Regions from separate parts of the Lentisalinibacter salinarum genome, predicted to be linked through region 1. Evidence: riboswitches for the same ligand, from Rfam matches in the RefSeq annotation. Region 1 holds a riboswitch; each other region holds the start of a gene.
The links. Region 1 has a riboswitch for cyclic di-GMP ahead of ACJMKZ_RS12605 (putative Ig domain-containing protein). Riboswitches for the same ligand answer to the same signal wherever they lie in the genome.
Positions count from the first base shown of each region.

Region 2: another riboswitch for cyclic di-GMP. It lies ahead of ACJMKZ_RS10900 (FAD-binding oxidoreductase); the one in region 1 lies ahead of ACJMKZ_RS12605 (putative Ig domain-containing protein).
Region 3: another riboswitch for cyclic di-GMP. It lies ahead of ACJMKZ_RS17755 (hypothetical protein); the one in region 1 lies ahead of ACJMKZ_RS12605 (putative Ig domain-containing protein).
Region 4: another riboswitch for cyclic di-GMP. It lies ahead of ACJMKZ_RS05570 (hypothetical protein); the one in region 1 lies ahead of ACJMKZ_RS12605 (putative Ig domain-containing protein).

Region 1 covers NZ_JAPDRH010000003.1:440,425-449,459, reverse strand. The annotation lists gene ACJMKZ_RS12625 (hypothetical protein) at 1-674, opposite strand, end outside; gene ACJMKZ_RS12620 (acetyl-CoA hydrolase/transferase C-terminal domain-containing protein) at 843-2,747, shown strand; gene ACJMKZ_RS12615 (acyl-CoA thioesterase) at 2,744-3,232, shown strand; gene ACJMKZ_RS12610 (hypothetical protein) at 3,341-3,790, shown strand; cyclic di-GMP riboswitch class I at 4,056-4,140, shown strand; gene ACJMKZ_RS12605 (putative Ig domain-containing protein) at 4,295-6,847, shown strand; gene ACJMKZ_RS12600 (ATP-grasp domain-containing protein) at 6,857-8,164, opposite strand; gene ACJMKZ_RS12595 (cytochrome c3 family protein) at 8,569-9,035, shown strand, end outside.
Region 2 covers NZ_JAPDRH010000003.1:88,239-97,273, reverse strand. The annotation lists gene ACJMKZ_RS10925 (HAD-IA family hydrolase) at 1-1,292, shown strand, start outside; gene ACJMKZ_RS10920 (Crp/Fnr family transcriptional regulator) at 1,305-1,991, opposite strand; gene ACJMKZ_RS10915 (hypothetical protein) at 2,273-2,431, shown strand; gene ACJMKZ_RS10910 (hypothetical protein) at 2,473-2,796, opposite strand; gene ACJMKZ_RS10905 (glutathione S-transferase N-terminal domain-containing protein) at 2,964-3,725, shown strand; gene ACJMKZ_RS10900 (FAD-binding oxidoreductase) at 3,755-5,155, opposite strand; cyclic di-GMP riboswitch class I at 5,289-5,371, opposite strand; gene ACJMKZ_RS10895 (hypothetical protein) at 5,595-6,266, shown strand; gene ACJMKZ_RS10890 (FFLEELY motif protein) at 6,358-7,101, shown strand; gene ACJMKZ_RS10885 (DUF6491 family protein) at 7,108-7,542, opposite strand; gene gdhA (NADP-specific glutamate dehydrogenase) at 7,644-8,999, shown strand.
Region 3 covers NZ_JAPDRH010000004.1:474,948-479,342, reverse strand. The annotation lists gene ACJMKZ_RS17775 (barstar family protein) at 37-318, shown strand; gene ACJMKZ_RS17770 (hypothetical protein) at 405-929, shown strand; gene ACJMKZ_RS17765 (PEP-CTERM sorting domain-containing protein) at 1,220-1,843, shown strand; gene ACJMKZ_RS17760 (hypothetical protein) at 2,322-2,492, shown strand; cyclic di-GMP riboswitch class I at 2,637-2,749, shown strand; gene ACJMKZ_RS17755 (hypothetical protein) at 2,924-3,331, shown strand; gene ACJMKZ_RS17750 (putative zinc-binding protein) at 3,648-4,124, shown strand.
Region 4 covers NZ_JAPDRH010000002.1:550,455-559,489, forward strand. The annotation lists gene ACJMKZ_RS05565 (HzsA-related protein) at 1-1,707, opposite strand, end outside; cyclic di-GMP riboswitch class I at 2,401-2,485, shown strand; gene ACJMKZ_RS05570 (hypothetical protein) at 2,608-3,789, shown strand; gene ACJMKZ_RS05575 (LamG domain-containing protein) at 3,804-6,272, shown strand; gene ACJMKZ_RS05580 (hypothetical protein) at 6,302-7,903, shown strand; gene ACJMKZ_RS05585 (alpha/beta hydrolase) at 7,972-8,895, opposite strand; gene ACJMKZ_RS05590 (SDR family NAD(P)-dependent oxidoreductase) at 8,924-9,035, opposite strand, start outside.

The DNA of each region.
Region 1 (9,035 bases):
GCGGCGCTTCCCCGCACCTCGGTCGTGACCCGGGCGGGCATGTAGGCCCGCCGGTCCAGTCGTATCATCTCGATCCGCGTGTTGAACCGCTCGATCTTCGCGATGACTTTGGCGCGGAACGGCTCGTCGCTGTAGAGGCGGAAGGACTCGACGTAAGGGACCGACTTCAGGATGGTCATCTCGCCCCGCAGGTGCTTCGCCATACCTTCCCGGTCCGTCGCGCCCGCCGCCGGGCGGAAGCGCCACGTGACCCGCTGGTCGTCTTCCTCGAGCAGCTCCCATCCGTCTTCCGCCGCCAGGCCGGCGAAATCGTTGTCGCCGGGCCGGCCCTCTTCGCGGGCCAGGCGCTGCTCGATTTCCTCGGCATAGTCGCGGAGCTCGTCCTGCGTAGGCTCGCGGCCGTCGACGGATACCAGCTGCCATTTCGGGTCGGCGGCCGGATCGAATCGCTCTACCCGGCTGCCGTCGTTGTCCTCGCGCGTGCGCGTGAACGCCCATTCACCGGTGACCCGGGGCATGTTGGCGAAAGCCTCGCGCGCGATCGGAGGCACTTCGGCTGCGGCCGGGACCGCGGCGCCGACGGCCAGAACGGCGAGGACGGCCAGGACGGCCATACCGAGCCGGCCGGGAACGGTGGTGGCGGCGATTGAGGTGCTGCTCGGGCGCGTTTGCATCGATTCCTCCGGCGGGTTTCGGGTGACCCGCATGTGTTTGAATGGCGTCTGGCGTTATTGTTCGCGACAGAATCCCGGACCGATGCGGACCATTATGCGACATCAGTACTCTCGTCAACGTCGTCCTCTTGCGCGCTGCCGCCCGGGCCGCCACCCGCGGTGCCGCCCGTGAGGGCCGCCTGGCAGGAACCGCGGACGCTCGCGGACGCGATCATCGCGCGGGTGGGCCGCCACATCGTACTGGGGCTGCCGGTCGGGCTGGGCAAGGCGGTCCACGTCGCCAATGCCCTGTACGAGCGCGCGGCGTCGGATTCGTCGATCCGGCTCACGATCTTCACCGCGCTGACGCTGGAGGTCCCGCGTGCGCACGGTGATCTGGAGCAGCGTTTCCTGGCACCGCTGGTCGAGCGACTATACGCGGGCTGGCCCTCGTTGCACTACGCGCAGGCGATCCGCGCCGGCACGCTGCCGCCGAACATCGAGGTGCGGGAGTTTTACTTCCGGCCAGGGGCGTATCTGGATACTCCGTCTGCGCAGCAGTCCTACACCAGCATCAATTACAGCCAGGTTGTCACCGAGCTCATGCGGCTGGGCGTGAACGTGGTGGGGCAGTTGGTCTCCGCGCGCCCGGAGAGCCCCGGCAGCTACAGCCTGAGCTGCAATCCGGAGATCTCGCTGGATCTCCTGCCGGCCTTCAGGGAGGCGAAGGCGGCCGGCCGGGAGGTCGCGATGGTCGCGCAGGTCAACCGCCGCCTGCCATACATGACCGGCGACGCGGAGGTGCCGGCGGACGTATTCGACTTCGTCCTGGATGCGCCGGAGTGGGAGTTCCCGCTGTTCGGATTGCCGAATCGGCCCGTCGAGGCGGCCGACTACGCCACCGGGATGCACGTGGCTAGCCTCGTGCCCGACGGGGGCACCGTCCAGCTCGGCATCGGCTCGCTGAGCGATGCGGTGGCCCATTGCCTGGCGCTGCGCAACGAGCAGCCGGACCTGTTCCGTGCCGTGCTGGATAGGCTGCCCGGCGGCAGCGCATCGCCCCGGCGCGCCGCACTGCCGATCGAGACGGGACGGTTCCGCGAGGGGCTGTACGGATCCAGCGAGCTGATGAGCGACGCCCTCTACTCGCTGTTCGAGCGGGACATCCTGCGACGACCCGCGGACGCCGGGGACGAGACCGTGTTGCATGGCGGTTTCTTCCTCGGCTCCTCGGCATTCTACGAGGCACTGCGGCAGTTGCCGGAGGACCGGCGCCGCCTCATCAACATGACCGGCATCTCCCGGGTGAACACGCTGTACGGTGACGAGGAACGAAAGCGGCGCCAGCGCCGGGACGCCCGCTTCATCAACGAGACCATGATGGCCACCCTGCTGGGAGCCGCCGTATCCGACGGACTCGAGGGGGGGCGTGTGGTGAGCGGCGTAGGCGGGCAGTTCGACTTCGTCAGTATGGCCCAGGCGCTGCCGGACGGACTCTCCGTACTCATGCTGCGCGCGCGGCGCCTGCACGACGGCAGGCCGCAGTCCAACATCCGCTGGTCTTACCCTCATGCGACGGTGCCGCGTCATTACCGGGACGTGTTCGTCAGCGAATACGGGATCGCCGCGACCCGCGGCCGACCCGACCGGGAGGTGATCGCCCGGATGCTGGACATCGCGGATTCCGCGTTCCAGGACGAGTTGCTGTCGTCCGCAAGAACGGCGGGCAAGGTGCCGGCCGATCACGCGGTTTCCGCCGATGCCCGGCTGAATACACCCGAAGCGCTCCAATCGATCTTCGACGCTCCCGACGTGGCGCCGTATTTTCCGGCTTATCCCCATGGCACCGACCTGACGACCGTCGAGCAGGAACTCGCCGGGGCGCTCACGTGGCTCGAGGGCGCCACCGCCCGGCTGCCGGATCGGCTGCGCATGACGCTCGCGGCGATGGGCTCCGGCCGCTCCGACGACTCTCGCCGGTACGAGGATCACCTGGAACGGCTGGAACTGGGATCACCCGAAGGTCTCGGGCAACGGATAATGCGGCGTCTCGTCGTCCTGGCACTGGACAGATCGAAGAGGGAGAGACCATGAGCATGCCCGGTCGAGCACCTTCGCATTCCGCCGTCGAGCAGAACGTCTACAAGATATTTCCCAACGACCTGAATGCGGAGCAGACGGTATTCGGCGGGCTGGTGATGGCCCTGTGCGACCGCACGGCCCTCATCGTGGCGGAGCGCCACAGCGGCACCACCTGCGTCACCGCCGCGGTGGACAGCCTCAACTTCCTGTCTCCTGCGCGCACCGGCGAGACGCTGCTGGTGAAGGCCTCCGTCAATCGTGCCTGGAATACCTCGATGGAAATCGGCGTGCGCGTCGTGGCCGAGAACAGCCGCAGCGGCGAGGTCCGGCACGTCGTCTCCGCGTACCTTACCTTCGTCGGTCTCGACGAGGCGGGCCGGCCCACGGCCGTGCCCGACGTGCTGCCGGAGACCGACGACGAGAAACGCCGCTACCGTTCGGCGCAGGTGCGTCGCGACGCGCGGCTGCGTACACGGGACAGTCTGCGGTCGATCTAGCGGTGCGTCCTGCCAACGATTTTTCCGACCGTGCTATTCTCTGCGCATCCGGCCTGCAGTCGCGGACCGGACGACAAGCGCAACAACGAAGAAACAAGGGAGAGAATCATGCGCATTATCCGACTGTCGGCAATCGCCGTTCTGCTGGCCTTTTCGTCCTCGGCGATGGCCGAACTGGAGCCCTGGAAAGACTACGATATCAGCGACTCCGTCTATCAGATCTCGGCGATCAAGGTGAAGCCGAACATGATGGATGCCTACCTGGAAGGGATCCGGGACACTTGGGTGGCCGCCAACGACCTCGCTAAGGAGCTCGGTCATATCGAGGACTACGCCATCTACTCGAGCCAGCTCGCGGCGAGCGGGGATTTCAATCTACTTCTGGTGATCAAGTTCGCGGAGACCGCGGATCTTGCGCCGTCGAAGGAACGCTATGACGCGTTCATGGCGAAGTGGAGCGAGGAGCAGGAAGAGCGTTCCGAGCAACTCGTACAGAATTATCCGGCGATGCGCGAAATCACCGGCGCGTACCTCATGCGCGAGATCACCATGAAGTAGGATCGCTGCGCAACTCTGCAGAGCAAAGGCTCCGCCTCCGCGCGGGGCCTTTCTTTTTTTGTTATGGAAAATACTCCTCCCGCCGCGCTTCGTACCGACGCGCACAAACGCAGACGACATAATTCACCGCGACTCGCCGCAGCGCATTTCGGCATCTACGTGTCGGCGTTTTGAGACATGTTGTGCTCCACATAACTGGTGCTAAAGTTCGTCCTCAACAGACAGTCTCGAACAACGAGGTCTGCTGACGACAGAGAATCGAGTTAGTTGAAAAGGGCAAACCGATCGAAAGGTCGGGACGCAAAGCCACCGGTCTACGGGCGAGAGCCTAAGACAGCGGGGTTGCCAACAGGAACAGGGCGCTCACCGGCCTCATGCCGGCGTCCCAACAACAAGAGCGCTCGTTCGCCGACCCCCGGCAGCGTTTCGATTCGACATTACCCCGCAGCCTGAAGCTGCGTCTTTTGATCGGATAGCCCGCCCGTCACAGGCAGGAGTGCCGTTATGCGCCTATATTCCGCGCCAGCAATACTGAACAGGCTGCTGATTCTTCCCGTGATGTCGCTCGCGCTGAGCGGCTGTCTCATGGAAGAGGAAGTGGCGGAGCAGCCCATTGCGAACGATCCCGGTGGCGCCACCGGCGAGATCCTGCGCGATCACGAACTGTCGGGCAGCGTGGGTGACGGGCCCATCATCGGCGCGGCCGTTCGCATTGTCGCCGCGGACGGTACCGAACTCGGCGGCATGACCAGCGATGCCAGCGCGGGCTACAACATCACCGTACGCACGAAGGGCAAGCACTATCCGCTGTCCATCGACGCGCAGGGCGGTACCGACCTGGTGACCGGACTCGCGCCGGATTTCGTGCTGAAGAGCGTGGCGCTCGAGCCGGGCAAGAAGACCGTGTCGAATCTGAACCCGTTCAGCACGCTCGCGGCGGAACTCGCAGCCGAACTGCCGGGCGGTCTGACGAAAGAGAACCTCGCCATCGCGCTGAACCGCGTGACGACGAAGCTGAACAGCGGTCTCGTCACTCTGACCGGAGAACCGGTCATGACCCAGGCACTGGACGCTGCCACCATCGCGGAGATGGTGAAGGCTTCCGAGACGCTGGGCGAGACTATCCGGCGCACCCGGGACTCGCTCGTCGCCGTGGGCCGCCAGGTGGACGGCGACGCCGTCGTGGCGGCGATCGCGTCCGATCTCACCGACGGGAAGCTCGACGGCGCCGGCGGCGCGAAGGCGGATGCGCGCATCGCTGCCGTGGCGACGGTGGCCGCGACGCAGACGTTGCTGGAGGCGATCGCCAACCGTCTGCAGGTCAACGGCGTCGACGCCATGGGACCGATGGACGATTCCATCCGACAGGTGATGCCCGATGCCGCGGGCGCCACCACGGCGGAGGTGCCCGTGAGCGCCGCAGCGCTGGAGCAGGTCCGGATCGGCCTGGCGGCGGCCAAGGCCGTGATGCCCGCGCCGGAATTCGACGATCTCGAGGCGGTGCTCTCCGGTTTCGACTCCGGCATCTCGCCGAAACAGATCGAGGGCATCGTGCCCCGTGAGTCGGTGGAGTTACTCGACAACACGATCATCGCCGTGGCCGACGGCAGCCAGGACGAGCTGGATACCGTGAACGGCACCACACGGAACGACGGCGACACGCCGTCGACGAACAGCCCGCCGACGATCAGTGGCGACCCGCCGACGGTCGTTACGGAAGGCGAGCGCTACAGTTTCGCACCGACCGTGTCCGATCCCGATGGTGATGCCCTCATTTTCGAGATCGCCAACCGTCCGGCCTGGGCGAGTTTCGACGCCGGTACCGGCGAGCTGTTCGGAACGCCCGGCGCCGGTGACGCGGGTTCCTATTCCGATATCACCGTCACGGTCAGCGACGGCGAAGCGACGGCCTCGCTGGGTCCGTTCACGGTGGAGGTACGGCAACTGGTGACCAACTCGGCGCCGACCATCGGCGGCAGCCCGCCCGCAACGGTCAGCGAAGGCGCATCCTACAGCTTCATGCCGAGCGCGAGCGATGCGGACGGCGATTCGCTGACCTTCGATATCGTGAATATGCCGGCGTGGTCCAGTTTCGATACCGCCACCGGTCGGCTCTTCGGCACGCCCGCCCCGGGCGACGCCGGTGTCTATGGGGACATCACCATTACCGTCACGGACGGAGAGGCCCAGGCCGCATTGGGGCCGTTCGCCATCGAGGTGCGTGCGGTCGTGAGCAATAGTGCGCCTGTGATCTCCGGCAGCCCCGCCACGTCGGTGGACGAGGGGACGGCCTACGAGTTCACGCCGAGCGCGAGCGATGCGGACGGCGACGCGCTCGTGTTCGATATCGCCAACATGCCGTCCTGGGCGTCTTTCGACACGTCGACCGGCCGTCTCGCGGGCACGCCGGCCACTGGTGACTCGGGCACCTACGGCAATATCGCGATCAGCGTCAGCGACGGCCAGGACTCGGCGTCGCTGCCGGCCTTTACGATCACGGTGCAGGCCATGGCCACCAACTCGGCGCCTGTGATCTCCGGCAGCCCGGCGAAGGCGGTGACGGAGGGCACACAGTACAGCTTCACGCCGAGCGCCACCGATCCGGACGGCGACAGCCTCAGCTTCTCGATCACGAACAAGCCGGCGTGGGCGGCGTTCGATGCCGCTACCGGCCGCCTGTCGGGCACGCCGCAGGCCGGGGACGTCGGCACCTACGCCGACATCGTCATCAGCGTGAGCGACGGTCAGGCCTCCGCGTCCCTCGGTGCGTTCTCGATCACGGTCGAGGCCATCGCCATGGGCTCGGTCACCCTGAGCTGGTCGCCGCCCACGGAGAACACGGACGGCACGGCGCTGACGGATCTGGCGGGCTATCGCATCTACTGGGGGACCACGTCCGGCAGCTATCCGAATTCGGTGACCATCGACAATCCCGGCGTGACGACTTACGTGGTGGAGAACCTGGTGCCGGACACCTATGAGTTCGTGGCGACGTCCTACAACACCTCGGGCGTAGAGAGCGACTACTCCGCCCCCGCCACGAAGACGGTCCAGTAGGGCGGCCCGTCAGATGATCTCGGGGCGGCGCAGGATCTCCAGCGGTATGAGTTGCTTGGTCTCTTCGTATTTCTCCAGCAGCTCGTGCTGGTCCTCGCCGCCCAGGTAGACGTCCGCGATGTTGTAGCTGTAGCTGTCCTGGAACGGGAGTTCGTCGAGCGACTGCCCGTCGCTGACGTGGCACTCGAAGCGTGCCTCCGGGAAACGCTCCTCCAGCAGCTTCTCGTCACCCGGCCCCGGCGCATGGGCGACGACGCCGTCCTCGAAGACGCGCATCATGAACTTGGCGGCGACCTTGTGGTCGCCCTGCCGGTGGGGCGGCTGCGGCCGCTCCCCCAGGGCCAGGTCGATCACGACCTGCTGGTGCGAGGCGCCGTCCACCAGCGCGAACAGCGGGCAGTGTGACTGGGAGATGCGGCCGTTGATCTCCAGCAGCGCCAGTTCGTCGCTGTCCCGGTCCCAGTAGAACTCCACGTTGAACGGCGCGTCGTCGTAACCGAAGCCGTCCAGTATCGCGGTGGCCGTCTCCTTCATGCGCTCCTGCGTGTCGCGGGGGACGGAGGAGGGATACTGGTAGCGTGACAGCACGCTCTGCACGTGGCGGTCGCGGATCGTGTCGACGACGCCGTAGATCTCGAATTCGCCCTGGTAGCGGTAGCCTTCCAGCGTGCACTGACGGCCCTTTGAGATGATCGCCTCCGCGATGCAGTGATAACCGTCGATGCCCTCGATTTCTTCCGGTATGTCCGCGTATCCCATGAGATGATTCACCGGCTCGCCGAACAGGTGGATGTTGTCCCGGATCTTCGGTAACGCTTTCTCGAAGTCCTTCCGGTCCTCGATCAGGAAGCCCAGGTTGGACGAATGAGCGGTGACGGGCTTCAGCCAGAACGGGAAGTCGAGGTCCAGATCGGACAACGGCTCGTCGGCGAACGGATTCACCGCCGCGAAGGGAGGTACGACGTCCGGCGCCACGCGCTTCTGCTCCACCCGCGACCAGTACTTGTGCTCGCACATCAGCGCGGCTTCCACGCTCGGACCGGGCTGATCCAGTCGCTTGCGCAGTATCGGTGTCATGACCGTGCTGGGAAAGTCCCAGTGGGTGATGACGCCGTCGACCGATCCATCGAACTCTTCCAGTATCCGTTGCGCCTTCGGCAGCATCTCGTCGGTGGGGTGCAGGTCGGCCCGCGTCGCCTCTTCGAATGTGAGTAACTGATGGAAGCAGAACTCGCCCGCCCGCGGGAGCGATTCGAGATCGGCACGATGAAAGTCATCGAGACCGAATACGAAGATGTTCTTCCTTTGACTCGTCATTCCTTGCCTCCTTCCATCCCGTATGTCGCGTTACGCTTCATACCAGACCCTATCTTCGCGTACGCATGTGAGAATTGCGATTTCGCATTGGACACGGGCCGGACCGGTCTTATCAGGGTATCTACCGATAGGGCTTCTCCTTATTGAACGCGCCGGTTCGGCTCTAGGACCATGGCCCCCGAGAGCAGGGCGCCGCGGGAAGTCACCGGACTGACTCGACGGCGACCCGCTCGCAGCGGTCGGAGGACCGGCGTCCACGGGGGCGAGGGCGCGCAAGACATGATTCTCCGACGGCCTCGAGCGAGCCGCAGTCGATACGAGCCTTCAGTACGAATGCTGAGCCGCGGTGGCCGGGTGGTATCTCGGCATCGGCGGCGTCGGTATACGTCGACTGGGGGTTAAGCATGAAGAAGCACTGGCTGCGTCCGCTGTGGGTGGCAATTGCCGTCGTGGCGGCAGTCCTCGTCGGGCGCGTGTTCATGGTGCCGGATGATTTCGGCGTCCACGGCGAGAGCTTCACCTACCATTATTACCGCGCAAGCAACGTCCAGGAATGGAAGGACTTCCCGGTGAAGTACCGGGGCCGGGAGCGCTGTGAACGCTGCCATCGCGAGAACAGTGAAGAGGTAGCCGCCTCGAAGCACGCGGCCATGCAGTGCGAGAACTGCCACGGACCCGCCGCCGGACACCCCAGGGAGGTCAAGAAGCTCCCGATCGACGCCTCCCGGGATCTCTGTCTGCGCTGTCACCAGACTCTCGATTATCCATCGAGCTTGCGCAGAGAACTGCCGGGCGTCAACGGCGACCGTCATGGCCGCCAGGCCGAGTGCCGCAAGTGCCACGATCCCCATCACCCGGACCTGGAGGACAG
Region 2 (9,035 bases), 350 kb from region 1:
CCGGCTTCGCTGCAGCGGTGTTCGACCTGGATGCCGTCCTGACCGGCGCCCGGATGCGCCACGCCGAGGCATGGAAGCACGCCTTCGACAGGTTGTTCTGCGCGATCGAGTCGCAGGCGGAGCGCCCGTTCTCCATCGAGAGTGAATACGCCGCCTGCTGCCATGGTCGGCCACCGATCGACGCCGCGGCCGCGGTGCTCGCGGCTCGCGACGTGCAACTGCGCCCGGGTACGCCGGATGCCCCCCCGGGTATCGGCAGCATCCACGCGCTGGTAAAGCTGACGCACGAGATGTTCCTCTCCCTGCTCGACGCGCGGGGCATCGACCGGGGGGGCTCCGCGCTGGGCCTGGTAGCGGAGTTCCGTCGGAAAGGACTGCATACGGCCGTGGTGTCGCCGAGCCGGCACTGCATACCGGTACTCGCGGCAGCCGGGGCGTTGGAACTGTTCGATGCAAAACTCGACGGAACGGATGCGGCGCGGGCCTCCCTGTCGCCGAAACCGGCACCGGATTTTCTGACTGCCATGGTGCATGAGCTCGATGTTCAGGCCCGGCAGTGTATCGCCGTAGAAGATTCAGAGGCCGGGATCAGGGCGGCACGCAAGGCCGGATACGGCCTGGTGATCGCGATTGCCCGGGACGGGCCGGACCAGGCGGAAGCCCTCTCGCGTCTGGGTGCCGACACGGTTCTGGACGATCAGTACCTTGACGAATTCGACACCGCGGGTGTCTCGCCGCTCAGCGGTTCGGAACTCGAGGTTCTGCGAGATCGTCTCGGCGGCGCCGCTCCGGCGCTGTTTGTCCACTACGAGGGCACACTGGCGTCGAAAGCGGGACTTCCGGCCGACGACCCGCGGGCGGAAAGGCTCAAGCGGCTCCTGGCGCGGCTGGCCCGACGTTATCCGACGGCAGTAATCAGCGAATGCGATCTGGAGAAATTGCGCAGCGAACTCGACGTACCCGGCCTCGTCTACGCCGCCAGGGACGGCCTGGAGGTGGAGTTGCCGGACGGACGACGCGAGCAGCACCGGCCGGAGTCTGCGGCGGGCATGGCCTGGGACCGGGGCGAAGCGTTGCAGCGCCTGCTGTCACTCCTCGGCCTCGCCGAGGACGGCTCGGTGGTCCCGGTCTACGTGGGAGACGACATCAAGGACGAGGACGCTTTTGCGGCGATCGATGAGCGCGGCATCGGGATCTCGGTCGGAGGCTCCCCGGAATCGACCATCGCGCCCTTCACGCTGCCGGACCGGGAAGCGGTGTGCCGGTTGCTGGCGTGGTTCAGCCGGCAATAAGCCGGCGCGAGCTCAATCCCGCGCGAGCCTGCGGAGTTTCTGCCGGTCGCAGCCGAGGTGTTCGCCCCGGTCCGCCGATACCGGCTGAAGGACGCCGTCCCTCTTCAACTCGGCGACGATGCGGCTGACGCTCTCGGGCGTCACCCCGAGTGCCTCGCCCATATCCTGGCACGTGAGCAGTTCCACCTCGCCTTCCGGCAGACCGTCCTCCATGCGCTCCAGATACAGGATCAGCCGCGCTACACGGCTCCTGATGCGGCCGGTGGAGAACTCAGTGATCCAGACATCCGCCTGACGGATGTGCCCGTGCAGAGACTCGAGCAGGTCGATGTAGCGATGCGGCCGTTCGGCGCGCAGACGGCGCAGGTGACTGGCCGGCCAGCATCGAACGTTCACGTGCCCGAGGGTGACCGCGCTGTGGGGAGAGACGGCTCCGTCCTCTTCCGCGACCGGCATACCCAGAACCGAGCCGGGCCCGCGCAGGCCCACGATGCGCGCGCGGCCGTTCGGCAGGTGCCGCACGAGCTTTACGAGGCCGTCGCGGATGACGTACACGCTCGAAGCCCTGCTACCTTCCCGGAGCAACATGGTTTCCGGCCCGAAATGTCTCTCGGAGGAAACCGACACGGGACCGCCGTTCGGTCCGGCTGTCGGGTCTCCGTCTCCCCGGTTCCGGAGCAGATGATTCTCGGGAATCATGTCGCTCGTGTCGACGGCCTGCGTCATCCCGGACATTTTCCAGCGTCCCCCTTGAAGCGATTCATCCTGATTCCGGCGACGGTTGGCTCCGTCGCGGGAGACGTACTCGGTCTCCGCATTCAGTGTGGCGGCAGACAGCGCTGCCACCAATACCGGAATCGGGGTATAGGCTTGTCGGGAAACGCTGATTGAGGCAGACGGCGCCGTCTCGCCGGCTGCCGGGCGGGCGCATCGAGAAACCGCAATGTGGGCCGCGGCAGGTACGGGCTACGGTCCCGGCGATGGAAATCAGCAACTACTACGTGCCCGTCGCCCTGATCCTACCTCTCATCGCAATTCTGGGCATCCTGTGCGTCACCCTCGGCATGAGTTTCGTCCTCCGCCGGCGGCGCGGCCGGGAACAGCCGCAACGCGGCGACGGGCGACGGGACGAGCGATAAGGCTTCCCCTGCTGCGCCGCGCGAGGTGTCCGACCGGGATATCAGCTGCCGGCCATCTCCTTCAGCTTCTCCGCCTGCTCTTCGGTGACCGGATAAAAATGACCCAGGCCGCAGGACGCGCCCGGCGACAGCCCGGAGCACCGGTACGGCAACTGGTTGCGATAGATGTCGCCGTTGCGCATGTGGAACAGGATGTTGCGATCGTCGACCACCTCGGAACGCTCGATCCGGATCAGGCTCAGGCATTGTTCCGGCGGACCCGACACGAGGTCGAGCGCTTCATTCATCTGCTTGTCTTCTGCCGTTGCCTGTCCCGCTGCCAGCAACACAAGGCACGTCGCGGTGAAGAGTGCGCTGCTTCGCATGGTTCCTCCGGAGAACTGCTACACCCCTTACGCTAGGCCCGGCCTGCCCCTGCGGGCATTGAAAAAGCGCAATCGAGCCGGGTTGCGGCCCTGCCGTATTGCGTCCGCTGCGCCGCGCCCGCATCATCGCGTTGCACTGCCACCCCGCCACGCCCGAGGGAGCCCCGATGATCCACCGAACGTTAGATGTCCTCTCCTCCACCGCCACCTCTTTCCTGCGCGGCTTCAACGGTATCCAGGCCCGTCCGGCCCTGGACAAGCCGGAGAAGATGCTGGAGCTCTACGAGTTCGAGGGCTGCCCGTTCTGCCGTCTGGTGCGGGAAGTGCTGACGGAGCTGGATCTGGACGCGGTCATCTACCCCTGCCCGAAAGGCGGCGAGCGCTTCCGGCCCGAGGTGCTCGCCCGGGGCGGCAAGACGCAGTTCCCGTTTCTCGTGGACCCGAACACCGGTGCCAGCATGTACGAGTCCGCGGATATCATCGAATACCTGTTCGTCACCTACGGTCGGCGCGACGTGCCCTTGCGGTGGCAGGCGCAGAACCTGCAGAAGTTCACGTCCACCGTGGCCGGAATTCCGCGTTTCACCGCCGGCACCCGGGCCCGCCCCGGCGGCAGTCGTCCGGAACGGCTGCTCGAGCTCTACAGCTTCGAGTCGAGCCCGTTCGCACGCGTCGTGCGCGAGCGGCTGTGCGAACTGGAGATCCCGTACATCCTGCGCTCGGCAGGCCGGACAAAGGCGAGCGACTGGGTGCCGCCCGTCGTTCGCGACGCGCTGGGCATTGAAGGCCAGCCGGAGCTGGAGAACCGCCGCGCGCTGAAGTCCCGCGCGGGACGCGTCTCCATCCCATACCTGGTGGACCCGAACACGGACACCGAACTGGCGGAGTCCGGCGACATCGTGGAGTACCTGAACCGCACCTACGGCTGAAGCTCGGCCGCACGCCGCCGCCGGCCGTCCTACAGGAAGAACTGGGCCAGGTAGGGGTTCAGCAAGCGGCCGTCCGGGTCGAGCCGCCGGCGCATCTTGCGAAAGAACTCGAGCCGGCTGCCCAGCGAGGCGGCGACCTGCCCGGCCGAGAGCCCGTCCGTCTGGTCGAGAAACGGGATCCCGTTCCATTTCTCCGCGAAATCGGCGAACTCGAGCACGAAATCCTGCCACTGCGGACGGGGTGTGCTCACCGCCCGCAGCACGAACACCGGTCCGTCGAACGAGGGCGACAGCAAAGCGCTGCGGTCCCGGGCGAGCCGGTAGCCGACGGTGGGCATGTCGCAGCGGAACCGGGTGCGGGCGTAGTAGTCGCGACAGAATTCCCGGTAGGCCTGCACGATCAGCGGAAACTCGGCCGCCGGGAAGCACCAGCTGGAACAGGCGAGCCGGCGTCCGCCCCGCCCCCCCGGACGGGCTCCGCCCTGCTCCACCGCCGCGCTGCCGGCGTGGACGGGGGCGCTGAACAGCGTCTGACCCGCTCCGTTGATGCGGTCGATCATGCCGTAGCGCAGAGCGGGGATCGGCACGATCCAGGACATGGAGTTCGTCATCGCCGGCAGGATCGTGCTCTCGCCCCAGTCCTTGATTTTCCACAGCAGGCGGTTGACGTGGGTGTCTTCGTCGCCGTTGCGCCGTAGCTCGAGATACACCTGATCGCGGAATGGCAGCAGGTAGAAGCGCAGACCCAGCTTCGATCCCAGCAGCCGGCCGGAGACGGCCGCGAGCTCGGCCGTGCTGCAGCGCCGCCGCCGGATCGTGAAAGGACTCATGGGCCGCACCCGCAGCGTCACCTCGTGGATGACGCCCAGCAGGCCGTAGCTCAGCCGGAACATGTCCAGCAGGTGGGGACGGGAGGCGTCCACCGTGAGTTCGCCGCCCTCGGGCGTGACCACCTTCATGCTGACGACCTGGCTGGAGAACAGGCGGGTGCCGACGCCGGTGCCCGGACCGATGCAGGCGCCGGCCACCGCCCCGCCGACCGTTCGACCCATCAGGTCGTGTCCGCCGGCGAGTTCCAGCCCGTAGCCCGCCAGTTCGTCGGCGAGACGCTGCAATCGAAGCCCGGCCTGCACGGTGACGTGCTCGTCGCCGACCTCGAGGACGCCGTCGAGGCCTGTCATATCGATCACCGTACCCCCTTCGGCCACCGAGCAGGGAGTGGACGCGCTGCCGGCGCCCATCGGGCGGAGCGGTGCCGGCAGGCCCGAGCCCGTCCGCAACAGATCGCGCAGCGCCTCCGGACTTTCGGGCCTGGCCACCGGCGGGGCCGGCGTGCGGCGGGCGGCGCGCCGTGGTGTGACCGATCGACCATTGCCGTGATCGCCATGGATCCAGTCGCGGACCCGGTCGTGACTGACTGCGTCTCTCATCGGTGTCGTTCCTCCGCGGGACCGCTCCCGCCAACGGGCTGCGGCACGTTGCGGGTCACAGGTCCCGGCACGAGAATGAGCGGAGGATGGCCCGGGTGGGCGTGGTGCGGCAGGACGCCGCATCGCGCTTCCGTCTGGCAGCTCCGCTGTCCCGGCGACGGCCGGGGACCGGTGGCTTTGCGACCCGCCCTTTCGAACGGTGTGCCCTTTTCAAACGAACGCCGAGCGTCGCACGGGGCCGACAGACTGTCAATCGTGGGCAGAGCCCGACACGTTCCGGCACGGCATGATGTCAAATCGCCGCGCAAATACAGCCCGGCCGATGTCCGTTTGCCGGGGCTCGCGTCTTCGGTTTGCCACTATGCCGGGCCCTCCCCGTTGCTGCTTAAATGCCGTGGGTTACCGCCAAGAGTCCGGGAACAAAAATTCGGGGAGAGCGATGTACATCAATCCGGAGTCCGTCCTGCGCTGGATCCACATCCTTGCGATGGTCTACTGGCTGGGCGGTGAATGGGGCGTCTTCCAGACGTCTTACAACGTGGCGAATCCGAAACTCTCACTGGACGAGCGCCGGCGGCACATGGAGACCGCCTACCGGATCGATATCCTCGCCCGTACGGGCATCATCCTGCTGCTGCCTCTCGGTCTGCACATGGGGTTCAACCTGGGTGTGCACGATTACGGCGGCGGCTGGCTGTGGCTCGTGTGGATCGTCGCCTTCGCGTGGCTGTCGCTCACCTGGTCGGCATTCGTCTACCGGGACACCGACCGGGGACTGCGGCTGACCAGGATCGACGAGGCCGTCCGCTACGTCGTCATCCCCGCGCTGTTCCTGGCCGCTGTCTGGTCATACCTGACGGACTGGCCCTTCCGCGCGGACTGGTACTCCACCAAGGTGCTCATCTACAGCCTGCTGCTGGTGATCGGCCTCGGCCTTCGCTTTATCATGCGCCACTGGGTACCGATCTTCCGCGAGCTTGCCGAGAAGGGCCCGAATCCGGCGCTGGAGCAACGGCTGGCGTCAGAGCTCGCTATCGGCCGCGGCATGGCCTACGTGTACTGGATCGGCATTGCTTCCGTGGCCTTCCTGGGCGCGACAAAGCCATTCTGAAGCCAACGCCACGCCGCCATTGGCAAGGTCCGGGTAAAACCGGGACAATGCGCGCGGTTGAGCGAGGCGCCGGCGGCGCCATATCGGAGACATGAGCGGAGAAGAAATCAGCCGGATGAGCCTGGACGAGCTGCTGGTGCGCAACCGCAGTCTGCGTGCGCAGTTCAGCGAGGATCCCGGCCTCCAGGACGAACTCCAGGCGCTGCAGCGCTGGCAGGCAGGCCGCCTGGAGCAGACCTATGCGGACCTGCAGGAGCGGGAACGCTACCGCCCCGGCGTCGAGTTCTTCCTCGAAGAGCTCTACACCGACAAGGACTACCTGCCCCGCGACACCCAGCTCGAACGTGCCTCGCCCATCCTGAAGCGCATGCTGCCCGCCCAGGCTCAGGAGTCGATGCGCATGGCCGTGCAGCTGGAGGTGCTGAGCCAGGAACTCGACGGCGAGATGACCCGGCAGCTCGGCGCCGGCACCACGATCGACGAGCAGAGCTACGCGGAGGCGTACCGCAAGGTGGGCCGCCGGGACGACCGCGAGCGCCAGATCGGATTCATCCTGGAGGCCGGCCGGGACCTGGAGCGCCTCGTCAAACTGCCGATGATCTATACCCTCGTGCGCATGGCCCACGGCCCGGCCCATCTGGCGGGCTTCGGCGCGCTGCACGACTTCCTGGAAGACGGTTTCAGGGCCTTCCGTGCCATGGGCGGCGCAGAGGAATTCCTGCATGCCATCGAGGACCGTGAGACCCGCATAATGGAACAGATATTCTCGGAGCATCCGCAGCCTTTCCGGCTCTCCGACGACGCCGAGGCGCCGCCGACGGAGGCGCCGGGCTGAGGCCGCCTATTCGTCCCGCTGCAGGATTTCGATCAGCTCGTCGGCCTCTTCCGGATCCACCGGATGGAATTTGCCGAGACCGCAACCGGCCGCCGGCCTAAGTCCACCGGCAAAATCGGTCAGCACCGTGATGATATCGAGATCGCACAGGCGGCCGGTGGGCACCTTGTACATGAAACGCTCTTCGCGGGAGAGTCCCGGGCAGGCGCGCGGCAGCTGATTGCGATAGACCGTGCCGTTCTTCATGTAGAAGAAGATATTCTCGTCGTCGACGACTTTCGTGCGGTCGACGCGTATCAGCTGCACGCAACGGACCGCCTCCGGATCGTCGGCGGCGACATCGGTGGGCTTCGCTTCCCGCGGGCTGCTGGCACAGCCTGCGAGGACCAGTGTGACTGCTGCGACCAGCACGCCTCGTGGCCAGCTCTTGTCCATGTTCATAACGTCCTCCCTGTCCCGGCTCCCGCCGCGTATCGGTGTTCCTGTTGGTATAGTACCGCGTTAGCGCAGCCGTCAAGTAACCGGGAGGTGGAGGCCGGACAATGGAAAGTGCGAAGCCGGAAAGGATGCTGAAGGCGTTCATGCAGGGACTGGAGAAGCGCAACGCCCACGAGCCCGAGTTCATCCAGGCCGTCTGTGAACTCGCCCGCTCCGTGATGCCGCTGGTCCACGCCAACAGCGCCTACCGCCAGGAACGCATACTCGAACGCATGACGGAGCCGGACCGGATCATCGTTTTCCGCGTGACCTGGGAGGACGACAACGGCAACGTGCACGTGAACCGCGCCTGGCGCGTGCAGTTCAACCGCGCGATCGGCCCGTACAAGGGCGGGTTGCGTTTCCACAAGACGGTGAACCAGAGCGTGTTGAAGTTCCTCGGCTTCGAGCAGACCTTCAAGAACAGCCTCACGGGTCTGCCGATGGGTGGCGGCAAGGGCGGCTCCAATTTCAACCCGAAGGGTAAGTCGGATCGGGAGGTGATGCGGTTCTGCCAGAGTTTCATGACCGAGCTCTTCCGCCACATCGGTCCGGACGTGGACGTACCGGCGGGAGACATCGGCGTCGGCGGCCGCGAGATCGGCTACATGTTCGGCCAGTACATGCGCCTGACCAACGAGTTCGAGGGGGTGCTGACCGGCAAGGGCCTGTCTTACGGCGGCAGTGCGGTGCGCAAGGAGGCGACCGGCTACGGTGCGGTGTACTTCCTGCGCAACATGCTGGAGCGCGCCGACGAATCCCTGGAGGGCAAACGCATCGCCATCAGCGGCGCCGGCAACGTCGCTTTGTATGCAGCCGAGAAGGCCATCCAGGAAGGCGCGAAGGTGGTCACCCTCAGCGACTCCCACGGCCACATCCGCTGCGAAGCCGGCCTCGAGGCCGAGGCTCTCGAGGAGATCAAGGAGCTGAAGTTCCGCGCGCGGGGTCGCCTCGCGGAGCTCGACGGCAGGATCGGCGGGGTCGCATACACGGAGGGCGAGGCGCCGTGGGGCATGCCCTGCGACGTCGCCATGCCCTGCGCCACACAGAACGAGATCGGCGCGGAGGCTGCCGGAGCGCTGGTGGACCACGGGCTGATGGCGGTCGTGGAAGGGGCGAACATGCCCTGCACCGAAGAGGCCATCGAATGCTTCCGCGAGCATCGGGTGCTGTTCGCGCCGGGCAAGGCCGCCAATGCCGGCGGCGTGGCGGTCAGCGGGCTGGAGCAGACCCAGAACGTCGCCCGGGTCAGCTGGCCGCGCAACGAGGTGGACCGGCGGCTGAAGGAGATCATGCGCGACATCCACGACAAGTGCACCCACGAGATGGAAGATGACGGCGGCATCGACTATATCGACGCCGCCAATCGGGCCGGATTCCGCAAGGTGGCGGAGGCCATGCTGGCCTACGGCGTAGTCTGAATCCGGCCGCCACGTTGCCCGCGTTGTCCGGGCGGG
Region 3 (4,395 bases), on a different contig from region 1:
ACTTTCCGCTGCTGACTCAAATGCGACATTCGCGCAATGACGACGAATCGTACGATTGATCTTTCAAATGCGTCGTCGAAGAATGAGCTTTTCGCGATTCTTGCTGAAGAAATGTCGTTTCCAGATTGGTGGGGTAAGAACTGGGACGCGTGCTGGGACTGCATGACTGATCCGCAGTTAAGCGATCTACCATCTCAATTGCGTTTCCACGGATTGTCAAAACTGCGCGAGAAACTCCCCAAAGATGCGGAAGCTCTTTCTCAGCTTCTCACCGATCTGGGAAAGCATCGGACAGATATCTCCGTCTCTTGGGATTGACCCCAGCGGCTCCTTCTGGCCGCAAAGCGACCCTAGCGGCGCTCTGAGGTATGATTTGCGGAGTCGACCCGAAGCCGTCTTCCGGAATGCGTGAGATTCTCAGGCTACTTGCCAAACTGGCGATTGCCGCAGTAGGGCTAGCAGCAGTCGGCACATTGTGGCTTTTTCTACCGGTCTGGTTTACGCCGATCGCGAAATTCTGGTACGAGCCTGGATTCGAGGAAGCAGTCTCTGCGGCGCTAAAGGACATTCCCGATCACGAAAATGCGTGTATCTATGACGATACGCAGAATATCTTTGTGACGTCGGCGGAACAGCTAGACGTCGGGAGGATGCTAGAGAAGGCCGTGAAGGATAGAGTCCCCAACCCTCGCGAAGGTAAATTGAGAGATCCACATTTCAGGATCTATGCGAACGGTCGAACTTATTATTGGAGTTTTAGCGACGAAGAGTTTCACCCGTTCTTGGGCGATAGGTGGACCCTGAGAGGAAAAAGCGCAGAAAAGTGCGAAGCCTACAACCGCTACCCAAGAAGGTACCAGCAGGTGTACGAAGAGCGGTACGGCATTGGTGTGACCGAAGCAAATTTTTGCTGCGGATCCGATTATTAGCCTCAACTTCGACCGCCCGCTCTTGGCCGGAAACCGACCCCTCGGTCTGTGAGGCGCCATAGAGCCAAGACCGGCTCAAATTAGGGTCGCCTATCGACCCGAAGCGGACGAGATTTTCTATTGGCGCAATAGATACAAGCTGCCAAGTATCGTCAGCTTTCTTTACATATCTACAAAACGCGCGGCGCAGGGGCAGACTCAACCCTCTGTAAAGTCAGAATATTGACGATTTGGTATAGAATTTGCTCGGGGAGCTCTGTACCTCAGATGCAGCCACTTGGGAGAGCCGCATGAACCGAATAAGAAGCACCTGTCTAGCCATTGTGGCTGTCTCGCTATCACCGATGACGGCGACCGCGGACGAGATCACTATCGATTTCGAAGATCCGGGAGTTGCGCTGCCGAGGCCAGGAGGAACTGATCCAGCAGTTGATTTCGCCTTTGGTGGCTACTCGGTCACATCGGGAGGATGCGATTTTGTCGCCGGCGACAGTTTTGCCGGCACGGAAAACGGTGTGGATGGTAGCGATAACGGTACGACTCACATCTTCGGTAGCGATATCACGATGACATGCGGGGGAGCCTTCGACCTTTTGGGTTTCTCGCTTGGTGAGGACTACCTCGAAGAGACTTTCTTGTTCCTGGTTGATGTCGTCTACGCGGGCGGCGGCGCGTTTACGGTCGGCGCCTGGACAGACGGCATTTTCGGATTCCGAGGGTATGGCTGCGACGGATTTTGCGCCGATATCGTGTCTGCGCGGATCTATACGAGGGACAACGGTTCGGACGGACTTCCCTTCCAATTCGCATTGGATAACATTCGCATCAACAAGGTGCCCGAACCCGGAACCCTTGCCCTCCTAGGTGCTGGCCTTCTCGGCATGGGTTTTGCCCGCAGACGCCAGACGGCTTAAGAAGCGTTCTGTTCACCGTGTTCGATAGCCCCGCCCAGTGCGGGGCTTTTTTTCCGCTTCTGGCCGGAAAGCGACCTTTCGGTCTGTGAGGCGCTTTAGACCGAGGACCGGCTCAAATTAGGGTCGCTTATCGACCCGAAGCGGACGTTTGGTTAACCGAGCTTCACCGTATCTCGCAGCCAAATGCCGTATCCTCGTCCCGGCAATATTGTGCTGGTGGGCACCGGGGGGAGGACCGGTCGTCCAGACCGCTAAAGGTAGGTCTTGTGTTGTAGATTGGCCGGGCCGACGGTTCTGATCGAGCGCCCCGGATACCCTGACGAGTCATTAAGCTGCGCCTACCTCTTGCGAGTATCCCCTATTGATCACCTGCTCGAGATAGAGGAGCGTTAGGCGTTGACAGAGCGGCGCTGGGCTTAGTCAACCCATGCATCTTCCGCTGGCGGCAAGTCGCCAAATCAGAATAGAGGTGACATCTATGGCTACACGTACCGACAAGAGCACTTGGGTGATCGGTGGGGGAACGCTGGCCGGACTCGGCACCGGGCTGATTTTTCTACAAACCTCAGCTCTGACTTTCGTAGCGTCTATCCTGATCGGCATTGGCGTTGGTCTTCTTATTGCGCCATTTGTTCCTTCGCGCCAATAGCCGCGTCTGGCCGGAAACCGACCTTTCGGCCTCTGGCCGCGCGTAGCCCACGTTCTTGAATCCGCTAGGGTCGCTTATCGACTCGAAGCGGACGCTAGGCAAATCCCAGAATTGACTGTCAAGAAAAAAGCGAGAAACTAGTACTTGCGATAAAGGCAAACCTGGCGAAAGCTAGTGACGCAAAGCCACGGGTCCTCGCTTCCTCCGAGAAGCCATTGCTGACTTCCCGAGGGACCCAAGATCGCCGGGCTGCCGAGGCAGTTGGTCCAAGCGGCGATCAATTTTCTCGTATCTGCTCACCGCCAAGGCGGTTACTTATGCCTCTTCACCTGGAGCCATTGGATCTTTCTAACAAGCTTCAAGCTTATAGGTCCGTGCTTATTGTCTCATGCCCGATTTGCCCGCCTGTCAGTCTGGCAAGTGACGAAAACTTGCCCTTCATCGAATTCTTCAAGCATGGCATTAAGACACCCGCCTACGAAGACTATGTAGGCGAGACCCGTAAGTCTCTTGAGCACGACGGGATCGAAACTGGCGTCTTTACCAGCTACCTCCCGTGCCCTGCGACTTGTCTTTGGACGAGAGGCCAGCGAACCCGATTGTTGAAGCAGGCCGAAAAATATGAGGCTGCTCTGGTCATGGGATGCGAATCGGCAAGATATACCGTCGAGCAAACCCTCGCGGACATCAATTGCGATGTCATCTTGGGGATGCAGTTGGTTGGAATTACGAATGCGAATCTAAAGTTCGGATTTCCGTTGACTGTCGAGCTAAACAATCTCGCTCGAGTCACCGCAAATGAGCAAACCGAAGACGCGCAATCGATAGAGGCGAGCTGACATGTGCTTATTTTTCAGTTTTCTTCCCGCAACATTTTGGACGATTGCTGGTTACTTCGTCCTTTTTGCATCGTCAAAGTCCAACGGCGTGACTAAGACATTTGGGATGGCACTCGCAATCTGGGCATTCCTACTTGCCGGACTCATTATATTGGGTGGTGTATATATCACGATTGCTGGAGCCTGCCCGATCACTGAGTTGCTGAAATGCTCGGTTTAACAACCTCCAGAAATAAGTGGCTGTAAGCTCAGGCTGAGACTGGAAGAAGAGATGAGGGTAAACGTAGGCCACTCGATGGAAAGCCGAGGATAAATTATGAATTTACAGCGAAAAATTGGCCTTGAGGTGGACGCTGCGAAACCAGTATGTCCACTTGGTGAGGTTGTCGGGAAAGAAATGATCGCTAAGAAGCGGATTCCCGTTATTTCATGCGCGGGAGGATGCTTTCGCGGAGAAATTGCTCGGATCGCAGCTCACATGGTGGCGAAAGAGGAGCCATATAGTCGAGGATGCCATGGCGAGATGATTACAGCACCACATTCGGCAATGGCAAACTGGGCAAAGAAAGCCGATAAAGTGATTGTGATAGATGGTTGTTTCATGCATTGCCATGGCAGAATGATGAAGAACATCTTCGGCGCTGAAAACACGATCCAATTTGATGCCCTGCCTATGTATAACAAGGACCAAAAATACTCAGAGAATATGGTTATCGACGAAGTCCCGGAATCTGAGAGGATCGATTTAGCTCGGCAAGTGGCAGATAAAGTCCTCTGCGCTCTGAGGGCGTGATAGGCCTTTAAAAACGTTGCGAGGCAGGTTTCTATTGGATCCTGCTCACTAGTTTTGCTAAGCCCAGTCTTGGCTGCTAGCTGAACAGTTCCTAACAATGGCGGATTGTTCAATGGGCTCAAACACTGGTCCTTCTCTGCCGCCTTATGAATTGAAAGTCTGACGGTTTGGATTGGACCTGACACGAGGGTTCTCATCTGGACGACACAGGTGGAAGCACTTACCGATGGTCCGCTTCTGGCCGAAAAGCGACCTTTCTCGTCAGCGCACA
Region 4 (9,035 bases), on a different contig from region 1:
CTTGATCATCACCGAGCCGTCGGGCTCCACTTCCGCGTAACCCACGATCTCGCGCATGCCCTGGCCTGCGGAGACGCCGAAGGCGCTGTTGTCGAAGTCGCGTACGTCCTCGTCCGGGATGGAGACGGCCTTCACCACCCGCAGGAAGCGCGCCGGCCGGTCGGCCGCGGTCGTCTGGGCCGGGTCGGCGAGCACGTCGATGCCCGCGCCCGAGACGTCCTCGCCGGCGACGTCGTAGACGCTGCGGATGTGGATCACAGCCGCGCCCTCGGCCGCGATGTCCGGGTCCAGGGTGAACGGCTCGGAATCATCGAAGATCACCGGCGGCGTGCCGGTGCCCGGCTCCGCGGCGACGATGTCCGTGTACATGAAACCCTCTTCGGGCGCGACGACCGGCTGCTGGGTCTCATCGCTGCGGTCGTAGATCCAGACGCCGTAGAGCGGCGGCGCCTCGACGAGTGCCGCGTCCGCCAGGTTGTCGTCGGTGCACGGCACGATCCTGAGATCGACCGGATCCTGCAGGCGGCACTGGCTCCAGCTCACCAGCAGCCGCTCTGTGCCGTCGCGCAGCGGGAACACGGAGTTGTAGCGACCGCCCGGCGAGGGCGTATCGGTGTCGATCAGCACCTCGTTGATGGTGGCCGCGGTCTGCGCCGGGCCGGACAGCACGCCGATGTTGTCCCGGTTCGGCTGGGTGTTCTCGATGTAATTGGCGACGTCGATCTCGATGATGTCGCCGCCGCCCCCGGCGCCGTCGAAGGGGCGCAGCAGGGCCATGACGTTGCCGTTCGGCAGCTCGCGGGGGCGCAGGAACTGCACGGGCTCGCCGCCGCTGCCGGTGTCGTGGCTGTTGGCGCCGTACAGCAGTTCGAGCGCGGCTCCATCAGGGTTCATGCGGTAGAGATGGATGCCGTCGTTGCCCGGCGCGTTGTCCCAGCGGCTGAACACCACCTGGCCGTTGGAGAGCACCGCCGGATCCAGATCGTGACTCTGATTGAAACTGACCTGCCGGATCTCGGTGCCGTCCGCGTTCATGACGTGCAGCACCAGCGCCGGCACGTTGCGGTCCTCGTCGAGGGCCGCGAACTGAGGCTTGCCTTCGTCCAGCAGCACGGCGCCGGACTGGCGCTGGCGCGTGGAGGAGAAGATGATGCGCCCGTCGGGAAGGTACGCAGGCGCGAGGTCGTGGCCCGACTCCGCGACGATGTCCGAGGCGATGATCCGCCGCAGCGTCTCGCCCGGGATGTCGTACTCCCACACGTTCCAGGTCGGCTGATCCTCCTCGTCGGCGCCCTCGATGAACTGCGCCCGCATCGCGAACAGCACCTTCGTGCCGTCGCGCGATATCTCCAGGTCGCGGACGTCGCCCAGGCCTTCGGTGATCTCCCCGGTGACGTTGACGTCCGCTGTGCTGGGCGAGGCGCGGTCGCGCACGTACAGATCGGCGCCGATGTCGAAGGTCACCGGCTCGCGCACGTCGAAGTCGGTCGGGTCACCGTTGTCGTCGACCGGGACCGGCCGCTTCACGTAGGCGATGGGGAAGTCGAGTACGACGGGGTCGGGATCCTGCCCGCTGCCGAAGCCGATGCGGCCTTCGCCGCTGCCGCCGCCGCCGCAGCCCGCGGCGGCCACCAGCGTGCAGGCGACGGCGACGAGAGCCGCCCTTGCCGGCGTCCTCCGGGTAACTGTCTGCATCGTGCTGTTCATGGGACATCCTCTTTCCTGCAGCCGTCACGCGACGCACTCCTGCGATCACTGCGGGAATGCTGCAGGCGCCCTGCACCGCCGGTCTTCCGACACGCGGCTGGAAGGCTCGCGACCAGCCGTGACCAATGGTGGAGAGGGGCCTCACTGCATTCTGTTAACAAGATCACAAATCCATGGAGTTCGTCGCGCGCACGTCCTGGCGGCTCTGATGAATAACGAGCGGCGCAGTATAGGGAGCGTTCCGGGACGCGCGTAATGTGGAAATTCGCCGACAGAGAAAGCGCACCGATGGCCTCGTAATATCGGCTGCGAGGTGACGCGAGGGCCGTCACCCGGACGCACGTTGTCGTGGATTCGCGACAAGCCGAAACGCCCGCCGAATCAGGGGGTTGTCCTCCGGTCGCCGACAAAGTGTCGATTTCCGCCGACAAGTGGTTGACATATGCCGGCCCGGCGCCGCCGCCCCGATCAAACGCAACCCGTTGTTCTGTATTCGAAACGGCTTTTCCTGTGACCCGAGTCGTGATCTGGCACGCGGCTTGCAACCGTCTGCCCGCAACAGTAGCCGGCCGCGGGGGAGCACGCGTGGCGGGAGTCCCGGGAGACCACGGGACTTGTGAATGGAGTCACGGTGGCCCTGTCGGCGATCTGCGAGCATCGGACGCTTTGAATAGCGCGATGCGCACGCAGGGCTTCTGAAAAGGGCAAACCCGTCGAAAGGCGGGGACGCAAAGCCAGCGGTCTACGGACTCACGTCCAGGACGGCGAAGCTGCCACGAGTGAAAGCTGACGATCAGCACGGATGGTCCGCGCGGACACGTCCTCCGCTCCCGACGGTCTTCGCCCCCTGGCAGTAAGGGAAGACGGAAACGTATGAGCAGGATCGTCATGAACGTACCCATGAACGTACAGAAGCAGTTCGCGCACGCGCTTCCGCGCCGCGCCCTACTCGCCATCGCCTGCCTCGCGCTCGCGCTGGTCGCCACGGCCGAAGCGGGTCCGCGGGAACAGGCGAAACGGCTCCACGACCGTCTCGCGGGCGTGCCCCCCACCGAGCAGGTGCTGGCCGACATGGAAGCCGACATTCTCGCCGGCAACCCCATCGCGGCCGCGGAGACGGCCATGGAGAACAGCGCCTTCTACAACGTGACGCTGAAGAACTTCGTGACGCCCTGGACGAACCGGGAGCAGACGGTGTTCGCGCCGCTGAACGACTACACCGCCACGGTCATCGGCATGATCCGCGACGACGTGCCGTTCAATACCGTGCTCTCCGCCGACATCCTCTACGTCGGCGACAGCGGTCTCGGGCTGCCTCCCTACTCCATGTCCGACAACGCCCATTACGAGGCCATGGAGGAACAGGGCATCGATCTGAAGACCACGCTGGTGCAGACCAGCCAGTCCGCGGTCACGGAGCTGCCGGCCTCCGCCACCGCCGGCGTGGTCACCAGCCGCGCCGCCGCCGAGGCCTTCTTCATCGCCGGCACCAACCGGGCGATGTTCCGTTTCACGCTGATGAATCACATGTGCAACGACCTGGAGCAGGTCAAGGACGGCTCGCGCTCGCCGGACCGCATCCGCCAGGACGTCTCGCGCAGCCCGGGCGGCGACAGCCGCGTCTTCCTGAACAACTGCGTGGAATGCCACGCGGGCATGGATCCGCTGGCGCAGGCCTACGCCTACTACGACTTCGACCCGGACACCGGCCGCATCGAGTACACCGAGGGTCAGGTGCATCCCAAGTACTTCAATAACGATGCCAACTTCCCGTTCGGCTTCCGCACGCCCGACGACCGCTGGGACAACTACTGGCGGGAGGGGCGCAATGCCAGCCTCGGCTGGGATCCGTCGCTGCCGGGCAGCGGCAACGGCGCCAAGTCCCTCGGCCAGGAGTTCGGCGCGAGCGACGTCTTCGCCGAATGTCAGGTGAAGAAGGTGTTCGAGGCCGTGTGCTTCCGCCTGCCACAGGATGCGGCCGACCGGGCGGCCCTCGACAGGATCACCGGCGTATTCCGCGCCGATCAGTACCGCATGAAGACGGTGTTCGCCGAGACCGCCGTGCACTGCATGGGCGAATGAGGAGGTCGGCAATCATGGATAGAAACAACAGGGTCTCTCTGCCCGCCCGCGCTCGCCTCGTCGTCGCTCTCGCAGCCGCCGCCGCGCTGGCCGGCTGCTCCAGCGGCGCCGACGTCGAGGAGAATCCGGTGACGAGCGTCACGCCGTCGCCCGACTACACGGGCCCGGCGCCCGCCACCGACGATGTGCAGTCGTTCAAGATCGAGGTCTGGGACAACGTGCGTCCGGACAACCGCTGCGGCGCCTGTCACGGCACTGGCGGCCAGGCGCCCACCTTCGCCCGCACCGACGACGTCAACCTGGCCTACGAGGAGGCGAACGCCATCGTCGATCTGACCTCGCCGGCCGACTCCCGCATGGTGACGAAGGTGGCAGGCGGCCATAACTGCTGGGAATCCAGCGACGCAGTCTGCGGCGAGATCCTGACGACCTGGATCGGCAACTGGGCCGGCGACGCCGCGGGCGGCGGCAAGAACATCGAGCTGGAAGCACCGGTGGAGAAGCAGCCCGGCGCCAGCAAGAGCTTCCCGGACGACGCCGGCGCGCTGTTCGGGCAGACCGTGCACCCCGTCCTCACCGAGTACTGCGCCGGCTGCCACACCAGCGCCGCGGCCACGTCGCAGTCGCCGTTCTTCGCTGAGGCCGACGTGGCGGCCGCCTACGATGCCGCGAAGTCGAAAATCAATCTGGACGACCCAGCGGCCTCGCGCTTCGTCGTGCGCCTGGCGAGCGAGTTCCACAACTGCTGGAGCGACTGCGCAGCGAACGCGGCGCAGATGCAGTCGGCCGTGGAGGCTTTCGCCAATCAGGTGATGCCCACCGAGGTCGACCCCGATTTCGTTCTCAGCCGCGCGCTGGCACTGACCGACGGCATCGTCGCCTCCGGCGGCAATCGCTACGAGCGCAACGTGATCGCGCTGTGGGAGTTCAAGACCGGCCAGGGCGACACCGCTTTCGACACCAGCGGCGTCGAGCCGGCGCTGAACCTCACCATCAGCGGCGCCTACAACTGGGTCGGCGGCTGGGGCATCGCGCTGCGCGAGGGCAAGGCCCAGGGTACGACCACGGCGAGCCGCAAGCTGCACGACCTGATAAAGGGCACCGGCGAGTACGCGATCGAGGCCTGGGTGGTGCCCGCCAACGTCGTCCAGGAGGAGTCCCGGATCGTCAGCTATTCCGCCGGCACCACCGCGCGCAACTTCACGCTCGGCCAGACCCTGTACAGCTACGACTTCTTCAACCGCTCGGATGCCACCGACGGCAACGGTGACCCGGTGCTGACCACCTCCGCCGCCGACGAGGACCTGCAGGCGACCCTGCAGCACGTCGTCGCAAACTTCGACCCGGTGGAGGGCCGCAGCATCTACGTGAACGGCGTGCCCACCGACGACATGGACCCGCTCGGCACGGGCGGCAGCATCGCCGACTGGGACGACACCTTCGCCTTCGTCCTCGGCAACGAGGTGTCGGGCGACCGGCAGTTCGCCGGTACGTTCCGCATGGTGGCCATCCACAACCGGACGCTGACGCCGGAGCAGATCGTGCAGAACTTCGACGTCGGCGTCGGCGAGAAATTCTTCCTGCTGTTCGGCGTGAGCCACCTGATCGACGTTCCCGAGGCCTACGTCCTGTTCGAAGTGGCGCAGTTCGACAGCTACTCGTATCTGTTCACCAAGCCCCACTTCATCAGTCTGGACGATACGGCCACCTGGAGCGGCATCGCACTGGAAGGCATGCGCATCGGCCTGAACGGCGGCGAGCCCGTCGCGGGACAGGCCTACAAGACGGTCTCCACGACACTGTCGAGCGACGCGGCCACCGCCGACCTCGGCCAGCCGCTGGCGGACGTGGGCACGATCATCGAGCTGCAGAAGGGCCCCGAGTCGGACGAGTTCTTCCTGACCTTCGAAGTGCTCGGCGCAAACACCAACGTCCGTACCGAGCCGACGCCGCTCACGCCGGCCGCGACCGACCGCGAGCCGTCGCCGGACGTGGGGGTGCGGGTCTTCGACGAGCTGAACGCGTCGATGTCCCAGATCACCGGCGTACCCATGACCCATCCGGACGTGGTGCAGACCTTCGAGACCGTGAAGCAGCAGCTGCCTACGGTGGAGAGCTTCGGCGCGTTCTCGTCCTCGCAGCAGGTGGGCGTGTCCCAGCTCGCCATCGAGTACTGCAACGCGCTGGTCGAGGACACCGGGCTGCGCGCCCAGGTGTTCCCGGGCTTCAATTTCGACGCAGCAGTGACGACGGCTTACGGCACCCCGGCCGCACGCGACCAGCTGCTGGATCCGCTGATCACGCGGATCAACAACACCAATGTCGTAAGCCAGCCGCATCCGGACGACGTGAAGGCCGAGCTGAACAGCCTGATCGACCGGCTGACCGTCTGCGGCGGCAGCTGCGAGCCGGGCCGCACGGAGACCGTCGCCAAGGCGACCTGTGCCGCGATCATCGGCAGCGCCACGCTGACGATCCAGTAACCGACGAAGTTTGAATCGAGGCAACAACCATGGCCAAGAAGTACGGACCCATCGATCCCGACGCCCCGATCCGCCACCCGGATCATCCGCGCCCGATCACCCGTCGACAGTTGCTCTCCCAGGGTTTCATCGCCGGCACGGGCACGCTGATGGGCTCGGGCGTGATGAGCCTGTTCGCCAACCCCAGGGCCGCCTACGCAGCGCTGAGCCCGGATCTGCAGGCGCTGACGCAGTCCTGCGGCATCGCCGTGCAGGGGGCGGGAAAGATCCCGTTCATCGGCTTCGATCTGGCGGGCGGTGCCAACATGGCCGGCTCGAACGTACTGGTCGGCAAGGAGGGCGGTCAGCTCGACTTCCTGTCCACCGAGGGCTACGCCAAGCTCGGCCTGCCCGGCGACATGATTCCGCCGGTCACCAATCCGCAGACCGGCACCAATGACTTCATCAACACCGACCTGGGGCTCGCCTTCCACTCCGACAGCGCGTTCCTGCGCGGCATGATGATGCACCTGTCGCCGTCCACCATGGCCAACATCAACGGCTGCGTGATCCCCGCGCGCTCGGAGAACGACACCGGCAACAACCCGCACAACCCGATGTACGGCATCGCGCGGGCGGGCGCCGACGGCGAGCTGCTGACGCTGATCGGCTCGCGCTCGTCGGATTCCGGCGGCAACTCGATGGCGCCCTCGATGCTGATGGACCAGTCGATCCGGCCGACCAAGGTCGACCGGGCGAGCGACGTGACCGGCCTGGTGGATACCGGCAAGCTGGTCGGCCTGCTGGCCCAGGAGGACGCGGTGGCCGTGATGGAGTCCATCCAGCGCATCAGCGACATGAAGCTCGGCCGGGTGGATACGAAGCTCGAGATCACCGCGGACGACGTGCTGAAGGACCTCGTGAACTGCGGCTACGTCAAGGCGGCCGATCTGGCCGACCGCTTCGGCGAGCCCGGCATCCTCGATCCGGACGCGGACCTCGATATCGTCGGCGACGACCTCGCGAGCATCTTCACCCAGGCCGATTACCAGGACGACCGGGAGTTCCGCAAGACCGCCGCCGTCATGAAGATGGTGGTGAACGGCTTCGCCGGTGCCGGAACCGTGGCCATGGGCGGCTACGACTACCACGGCGGCATGCGCCGCGAGGGCGAGGTGAAGGACTTCCGCGCCGGCCGCTGCATGGGCGCGTGCCTCGAATACGCCGCGCGCAAGGGCCTGCCCCTGATGCTCTACGTGTTCAGCGACGGCTCGCTGTCGGCGAACGGCACCATCGACAACTCCGAGGAAGGGCGGGGCAAGTTCGAGTGGACGAGCGACAACCAATCCACGGCGGCGTCGTTCTTCCTGGTCTACAGCCCCACCGGCAGGCCGCAGCTGCTCGACAGCAACGGCGGACCCGAGCGCCACCAGCAGATCGGCTGGTTCCAGGCGGACGGCTCCGTGCAGAACGCCTCCACCCCGGCGGCGAACAACGTCAACCTGCTGGTCGAGACGGTGATCCTGAACTACATGGCGCTGCACGGCGAGCAGGGCCTGTTCCCGAACGTATTCCCCGGCAACGGCCTCGGCAACAATCAGTTGCGGGACAGCCTCACCGCCTTCGCGCCGATCGTGAACGGCACCATCTGAACGATCTCTCCCTGGCCGGCCCGACCCTGCCGGCAAGCCACGGGGACAGTTAACCCGATTCGTGCGGGTTAACTGTCCCCGGCACTCCGCCGGCCGGCGGCCATCCGCGCCTCCATGAAGGCGGCCATCTCCAGGATGGCCTGCTTCGCCTCGGGCATGCGCCCCACGAAGAAGTGCCACACGTGCCACATGCCGGGCCAGACCCGCAGCGTCACGTCCACGCCAGCCTCCCGCGCCTTCTCCGCCACCCGGGTCGAATCGCTGAGCAGCACCTCGTGATCACCCACCTGCAGCATCAGCGGCGGCAGCCCCTCCAGCGAGGCGTACAGCGGCGACACCAGCCGGTGGCGGGGGTCCGTGTCCTGGTGGTAGTTCTGCGCCATCGGCGCGATCTCGTCGGCATCGAACCAGGGATCCTTGTCGTTACGGCTTTTCAGCGAGCCGCCGGTCGCGGCGAGGTCGGTCCAGGCAGAAATGAGGGAGGCTGCGCCGGGCAGCGGCGTTCCCTCGTCCCGGGCCGCCACCATCACTGCAAGCGCCAGCCCGCCGCCGGCCGAATCGCCGGCGAGGATCACCTTGCGGGGATCCGCCCCCTGCTCCAGCAGCCACCGGTAGGCGGCGAGTCCGTCCTCCAGGGCGGCGGGGAAAGGGTGCTCCGGTGCCAGCCGGTATTCGGGCATCAGCAGCCGTATGCCGGCGGCACGGGTGATGTGGGAGACCGCGTTGCGGTGGCTGGCGCAGGAGCCGGCCGTGTAGGCGCCCCCGTGCAGGTAGAGCACCACCTCGTCCTCGGCGGAGGCCTCAGGAATGAGCCACTCCGCATGCAGGCCGGCCACCTGCTCCGGGACGATCCGCACGCCGTCCGCCGCAGGGATGGCACCGCCCATCCGGTCCAGCCGCGCGCGCCGCTCGGACATCGGCGCGTCCGGCTTGCGGAAACGCACGCGCAGTCGCAGCAGTGCCCGCGTCAGTCTCGCTCTCAGGCTGATCATGGAAATCCCGTCCCCGTCGCCGTCCCGGTCAGCCGGACTCGCCGGCGGGCCGGGTGCGTTCCTCGAATCGCCGGCCGAACCACAGTACGAGCCGCGGCAAGAAACGCTGCAGCAGGTGCAAGCGACGCGCCATCGGGTCC